DNA from 2 places in the Nonomuraea sp. NPDC048916 genome. Region 2 is predicted to be linked to the other one. Evidence: riboswitches for the same ligand, from Rfam matches in the RefSeq annotation. Region 2 holds a riboswitch; the other holds the start of a gene.
The links. A riboswitch is a leader RNA that binds a small molecule or an ion and turns the genes downstream of it on or off. The one in region 2 is predicted to bind glycine.
Positions count from the first base shown of each region.

Region 1: another riboswitch for glycine. It lies ahead of gcvT (glycine cleavage system aminomethyltransferase GcvT); the one in region 2 lies ahead of gcvP (aminomethyl-transferring glycine dehydrogenase).

Region 1 covers NZ_JBEZFS010000012.1:294,024-297,420, reverse strand. Annotated here, with positions in the region: gene AB0C16_RS15390 (gamma-glutamyl-gamma-aminobutyrate hydrolase family protein) at 1-381, shown strand, start outside; gene AB0C16_RS15385 (FAD-dependent monooxygenase) at 521-886, shown strand; glycine riboswitch at 905-1,002, shown strand; gene gcvT (glycine cleavage system aminomethyltransferase GcvT) at 1,136-2,221, shown strand; gene gcvH (glycine cleavage system protein GcvH) at 2,218-2,607, shown strand; gene AB0C16_RS15370 (L-serine ammonia-lyase) at 2,657-3,397, shown strand, end outside.
Region 2 covers NZ_JBEZFS010000004.1:163,517-166,913, forward strand. Annotated here, with positions in the region: gene AB0C16_RS05310 (bifunctional nuclease family protein) at 1-128, shown strand, start outside; gene AB0C16_RS05315 (MerR family transcriptional regulator) at 276-896, shown strand; glycine riboswitch at 915-1,005, shown strand; gene gcvP (aminomethyl-transferring glycine dehydrogenase) at 1,158-3,397, shown strand, end outside.

The DNA.
Region 1 (3,397 bases), on a different contig from region 2:
CGGCTGCCGTTCCTGGGCATCTGCCGGGGCCTCCAGGTGCTGAACGTGGCGCTCGGCGGCACCCTCCACCAGCACCTCCCCGACGTGGTCGGCCACACCGGCCACTCGCCCTCGCCCGGCAGCTTCGGCGAGCTCCCGGTGCACCCCGTGCCCGGCACCCGCCTGGCCAAGGCGCTGGGCGGCGGCCCCGTCGACGTGCCCCACTACCATCACCAGGCCATCGACCGTCTCGCCGCCGATCTCACCGTCACGGCCACGGCCGACGACGGCACCGTCGAGGCGGTGGAGCTCGACGCGCACGACTTCACCGTGGCCGTCCAGTGGCACCCGGAGGCCGCCACCGACTGCGCCCTGTTCGAAGCCCTGATCGCGGCCTGCTGACCTGCCTGGGCCGGGCCTCCGGCCCCAGGCCGGCACCCCCTCGACTGCGCCCTCGCCGTACCTCCGGTCGAGCCGGCGACGCAGCCCCTTGGTGGCAGGCGATCCGGTTCATGTCTTGTGAGCGGGATCGTTCAACCGGATGACCGAGCCGGGCGGCCCGTCGATGGCCGTCGCCACCTGCCGGCCCGGCGACTACTTCACCTGGGCCCTGGAGGCGCCCGATCCGTCCGGCGACCCGCACGTCACGCTGCTCGGCGACGCCGCGCACACCATGTCGCCCGGGCGCGGCGACGACGCCAACACCGCCCTGCGCGACGCCCGGCCGCTCACCCTCACGCTGGCCGAGGTGGCCGCCGGCCGGGTCCCGCTCGGGCCGGCGAAGGCCGTATACGAGCAGGAGATGCTGAGATACGGCTTCGCGGCCGGGCACGCCTCGCGGCGCCACCCGTTCGCCCGGCCGGACACGCGTGACGGGGACGCGACAACATCCCCGCCACGGCACTAGGCTTGCGGACATCACCGACAAAACCGTGCGGGAGAGCGCCCTGACCGCCATCCAGGGCCCCTGAAGGAGCAAGCCCTCCCCGCGAACCTCTCAAGGCAAAGGACCGCACGGACGAGGTGACCTCTGGAAAGCAGGCCCCACGTGGCCTCGCCGAAGGTGAAAGTCCGGGCAAAACCTGGGCGAAGCTCTCAGGCATCGATGACAGAGGGGGAGGATCCTGGCATCCGATCCTGCCCTGAGGTGCGACTCATGTCCCGACCGACACCGTTGCGAGACGTCCACGAGAGTCTCGGCGCGACCCTGACCGACTTCGCCGGCTGGCTCATGCCGCTGCGCTACGGCAGCGAGTCCACCGAGCACAACGCCGTCCGGCAGGCGGCCGGGCTGTTCGACCTGTCGCACATGGGCGAGATCTTCGTGACCGGCCCGCAGGCCGCGGAGGCGCTCGACTACGCGCTGGTGGGGCAGTTGTCGGCACTGGCGATCGGCCGGGCCCGCTACACCATGATCGTCAACGAGCGGGGCGGGGTGATCGACGACCTCATCGTCTACCGGCTCGGCGACGAGGAGTTCATGGTGGTGGCCAACGCCTCCAACTACGAGAAGGTCGCGGACGAGCTGGAGGGCCGCGCCAAGTCGTACGAGGCCGTGGTCGAGGACCGTTCGGAGCAGTACGCGCTGATCGCCGTGCAGGGGCCGCGCGCCCAGGAGATCCTCGCCACGCTCACCGACGCCGACCTCGCCGGGCTCAAGTACTACGCGGGCCTGCCCGGCCTGGTCGACGGGCGGCAGGCGCTGATCGCCCGCACCGGCTACACCGGCGAGGACGGCTTCGAGCTGTTCGTGGCCAACCAGGACGCGGTGCCGCTCTGGCACGCCGTGACGAGGGCGGGCGAGCCGTACGGGCTGCGTCCGGCGGGTCTGTCCAGCCGCGACACGCTCCGGCTCGAAGCCGGGATGCCGCTCTACGGCAACGAGCTGGGAGCCGAGCTGACCCCGTTCGACGCGGGGCTGGGCAGAGTGGTGAAATTCGACAAGCCGGGCGACTTCGTCGGCAGGTCGGCGCTGGAGGCGGTCAAGGACACCCCGCCCCGGCGCAGGCTCGTCGGCCTGGTCGCGCGTGGCCGCCGGGTGCCCCGTCACGGGTACCCGGTCACCAAGGACGGTGCCGTCGTCGGCGAGGTCACCAGTGGGGCCCCCTCCCAGACCCTGGGCAAGCCCATCGCGCTGGCGTACGTGGACACGGAGGCCGAAGAAGGTCTGGCCGTCGACATCCGGGGCAGCCATGAACCAGTGGACCTGGTGGAGCTGCCCTTCTACAGGAGGAACAAGTGAGCAACATCCCTGACGAGCTGAGCTACACCAAGGAGCACGAGTGGGTGGCCGGGCTGGACGACGGCATCACGGTGACGGTCGGCATCACCGCGTTCGCCGCGGAGGCCCTTGGTGACGTCGTCTACGTGCAGCTCCCGGAGGCGGGCACCGGCGTCGCGGCCGGTGACTCGGTCGGCGAGGTGGAGTCGACCAAGTCCGTGAGCGAGATCTACTCCCCCGTCGGGGGCGAGATCGTCGAGGTCAACCAGGCCCTCGTGGACGATCCGTCGCTGGCCAACAGCGACCCCTACGGCGAGGGCTGGATGTTCCGGGTGCGCGTGGAAGGCGCCCCCGAGGACCTTCTCTCCGCCGAGGAATACTCGGCGCTCACATCGGGCGAATCCTGACCGTCCGCCGGGGCCCTGCCGGGCCCCGGCCCTGCTGAAGGGCGCATCAATGGCGATCAGCGTCTTCGACCTCTTCAAGATCGGCATCGGGCCGTCGAGCTCCCACACGGGCGGGCCGATGGCCGCCGCGCACCGGTTCGCCCGCGGCCTGCACGACGACGGCCTCCTGCCGCGCACCGCCCGCGTCGACGCCATCCTGTACGGCTCGCTCGGCCTGACCGGCAAGGGCCACGGCAGCGACAAGGCCGTCCTGCTGGGCCTGTCGGGCGAGAAGCCCGAGCTGGTGGACGTCGACGGCATCGACGCGCGGCTCGCGGAGATGCACGCCTCCGGCACGGTCACGCTGTACGGCACCCGGGAGATCCCGTTCGTGGTCGGCGAGAACCTGGTCTTCGAGCGGAAGATCTCGCTGCCCGAGCACCCCAACGGCATGCGCTTCACCGCCTACGCCGACTCCGGTGAGCCGCTGCGCGAGAAGGTCTACTTCTCCGTCGGCGGCGGCTTCGTCGTGGACGAGAACGCCACCGGCGCCGACCGGATCAAGCCGGACGACACCGTGCTGCCCTACCCGTTCACCACCGGGGAGGAGCTGCTCAAGCACTGTTCCAACACCGGCCTGTCGATCTCCGCCCTGATGCTGGAGAACGAGAAGGCGTTCGGCCGCACCGAGGAGGAGATCCGCGCCGGAATCCTGCGGCTGTGGCAGGTCATGTCCGAGTGCGTGAAGCGCGGCATCGCCAAGGAGGGCGTGCTGCCGGGCGGTCTCAAGGTCAAGCGGCGCGCCAACCAG
Region 2 (3,397 bases):
TCTTCGCCAGCGAAGAGGTCGTCCAGGAGGCAGGGGTGATCATCCCCGACGACCAGGAGGACGAGGTGGAGAAGTTCAGGGAGTTTCTTGACACGATCACTCCCGAGGACTTCGGCAGGGCGGGGTAGGTATTTCAGTGCATTTACGCTTCACGACGCGCCGAGCCGGATCGTTGACTGAGCATGGTCACGGTCCTACGGTGCAAGTGAAACCCGTGGTCGCCCTTTACGAACCCCCAGATCAGACCATGGGATGAGAGAAAGCCGGAGGTCCGCGTGGCGGTCAGCAGCGGCGAGGGAAAGACGGCCGGCCAGGAAGATCCGGTGCGGCGTGAGAGTGCGCGGCAGCGTGCCGGAGAGCAGGGGCTGCTCTTCGACGAGCAGCCGGCGACGCTGCCGATGGACATCGGCTACCGTGGCCCGACCGCCTGCTCGGCGGCCGGCATCACCTACAGGCAGCTCGACTACTGGGCGCGCACCGGCCTGGTCGAACCCACGATAAGAGCCGCTCAGGGCTCGGGCTCGCAGCGCCTCTACAGCTTCCGCGACATCCTGGTGCTCAAGGTCGTCAAGCGACTGCTCGACACCGGGGTCTCCCTCCAGCAGATCCGCACGGCCGTCCAGCACTTGCGTGACCGCGGAGTGGCCGACCTCGCGCAGATCACGCTGATGAGCGACGGCGTCAGCGTCTACGAGTGCACCTCGGCCGACGAGGTGATCGACCTGCTCCAGGGCGGTCAGGGCGTGTTCGGCATCGCGCTCGGCCGGGTCTGGCGCGAGGTCGAGGGCTCGCTCGCGGAGCTGCCGGGGGAACGCGCGGCGGTCGCGGACACCGTCCCGGCCGACCATCCCGCTGACGAGCTGGCCCAGCGGCGACGGGCTCGCCGCACAGGGTAGTAATCTAGGACAAGCTGGCAACCCCGTGCGGGAGAGTCCCCGGCCAGACCGGGGCGCCGAAGGAGCAACCTCCCCGGAATCTCTCAGGCACCCGTACCGCTCGGGCGAGGCAACTCTGGAAAGCAGGCGCGTCCGCCAGGCGCGTCTCACCGACGGTGCAAGCCCCACGGGGTGAAGCTCTCAGGTCGACATGACAGAGGGGGAGATCCGGCACTCGTCCGCGCTCTGGCGCCGGTCTCCACAGCCTCGGGAGGCATCTCCATGACCGACCTGTCACTTCCGCCGTTCTCGACCCGGCACATCGGCCCCTCGGAGTCCGAGCGGCGGCGCATGCTCGAGACCGTGGGCTTCGAATCGGTCGCCGACCTGGTGGCCGTGGCCGTGCCCGAGGGCATCAGGACGAAGGACCGGCTGCTGCTGCCCCCCGCGGCGAGCGAGCACGAGGCCATCGCCGAGCTGCGCGCCCTGGCCGATCGCAACCGCGTCCAGACCTCCATGATCGGCCTGGGCTACCACGACACCATCACGCCCGCGGTCATCCGCCGCAATCTGCTGGAGAACCCCGGCTGGTACACCGCCTACACGCCCTACCAGCCCGAGATCTCGCAGGGCCGTCTCGAGGCGCTGCTGAACTTCCAGACCGTGGTGACCGACCTGACCGGCCTCGACGTGGCGGGCGCCTCGCTGCTCGACGAGAGCACCGCCGCCGCCGAGGCCATGACGCTGGCCCGCCGGGCCGGCCGGTCCAAGAGCGTCGTGTTCGTCGTCGACGCCGACGCGCTGCCGCAGACCAAGGCGGTGCTGGCCACCCGCGCCGAGCCGCTCGGCATCACGCTCGTCGAACACCCCCTCGACGGCGACCTGCCCGAGTGCTTCGGGGTGCTCGTGCAGTATCCGGGCGCCTCCGGCCGGCTGCGCGACTTCCGCTCGCTCGCCGCCGCCGCGCACGCCTCGGGCGCCCTCGTCGTGGCCGCCGCCGACCTGCTGGCGCTCACCCTGCTCGCCGCGCCGGGCGAGCTCGGCGCCGACATCGCCATCGGCTCCTCCCAGCGTTTCGGCGTTCCGTTCGGCTTCGGCGGCCCGCACGCCGCGTACATGGCCGTGCGCGAGGGGTTGCAGCGGCAGATGCCCGGCCGCCTGGTGGGCGTCTCGGTCGACGCCGACGGCGGGCCCGCCTACCGGCTGGCCCTGCAGACCCGTGAGCAGCACATCCGCCGCGAGAAGGCGACCAGCAACATCTGCACCGCCCAGGTGCTGCTCGCCGTCATCGCCGGGATGTACGCCGTCTACCACGGCCCCGACGGGCTGCGCCGCATCGCCTCCCGGGTGCACCGGCACGCCGCCGTGCTGGCCGAGGGGCTGCGCCGGGGCGGCGTCGAGGTCGTGCACGGCGAGTTCTTCGACACCGTGCTGGCCCGCGTGCCCGGCCGTGCCGACGACGTCGTCCGCCGGGCCGCCGAGCGCGGCGTCAACCTGTGGCGGGCCGACGCCGACCACGTCTCCGTCGCCTGTGACGAGAAGACCACGACCGCCGAGATCCGACAGGTCCTCATGGCCTTCGGCGAGGCGCTCGGCCACGAGGCCGCCATCCGGGCCGAGCTCGCGGAGCTCGACGGCCTGGCCGCCGGCGCCGGGGTTGACAGGCTGCCCGGCTCGCTGGCGCGCGAGTCCGGCTACCTCACCCACCCGGTCTTCCACAGCCACCGCTCCGAGACCGCGATGCTGCGCTATCTGCGCAGGCTCCAGGACAAGGACATCGCGCTCGACCGGTCGATGATCCCGCTCGGCTCGTGCACGATGAAGCTCAACGCGACCACCGAGATGGAGCCCATCACCTGGCCTGAGTTCGCCGCGATCCACCCCTACGCGCCCGAGGAGCAGGCCGCCGGCTACCTCGAGCTGATCAGGACGCTGGAGGGCTGGCTGGCCGAGCTCACCGGCTACGACGCGGTCTCCATCCAGCCCAACGCGGGCTCCCAGGGCGAGTTCGCCGGGCTCCTGGCCATCCGCGCCTACCACCGGGCGGGCGGCGACACCGGGCGCGACGTGTGCCTCATCCCGTCGTCGGCGCACGGCACCAACGCGGCCAGCGCCGTCATGGCCGGCATGCGGGTCGTCGTCGTGGCCTGTGACTCCGACGGCAACATCGACCTGGCCGACCTCGACGCCAAGATCGCCGAGCACGGCTCCCGGCTGGCGGCCATCATGGTCACCTACCCGTCCACGCACGGCGTCTACGAGGAGACCATCACCGAGATCTGCGCCAAGGTGCACGACGCCGGCGGCCAGGTCTACGTCGACGGGGCCAACCTCAACGCGCTCGTCGGGCTGGCCAAGCCGGGGCAGTTCGGCGCCGACGTGTCCCACCTCAACCTGCACAAGACGTTCTGCATCCCGCACGGCGGCGGTGGTCCCGGCGTCGGCCCGGTCGCCGTCCGCGGCCACCTGGCCGCCTACCTGCCCGGCCACCCCCTGCGCGACGGCTCGCCGGTCGGCCCGGT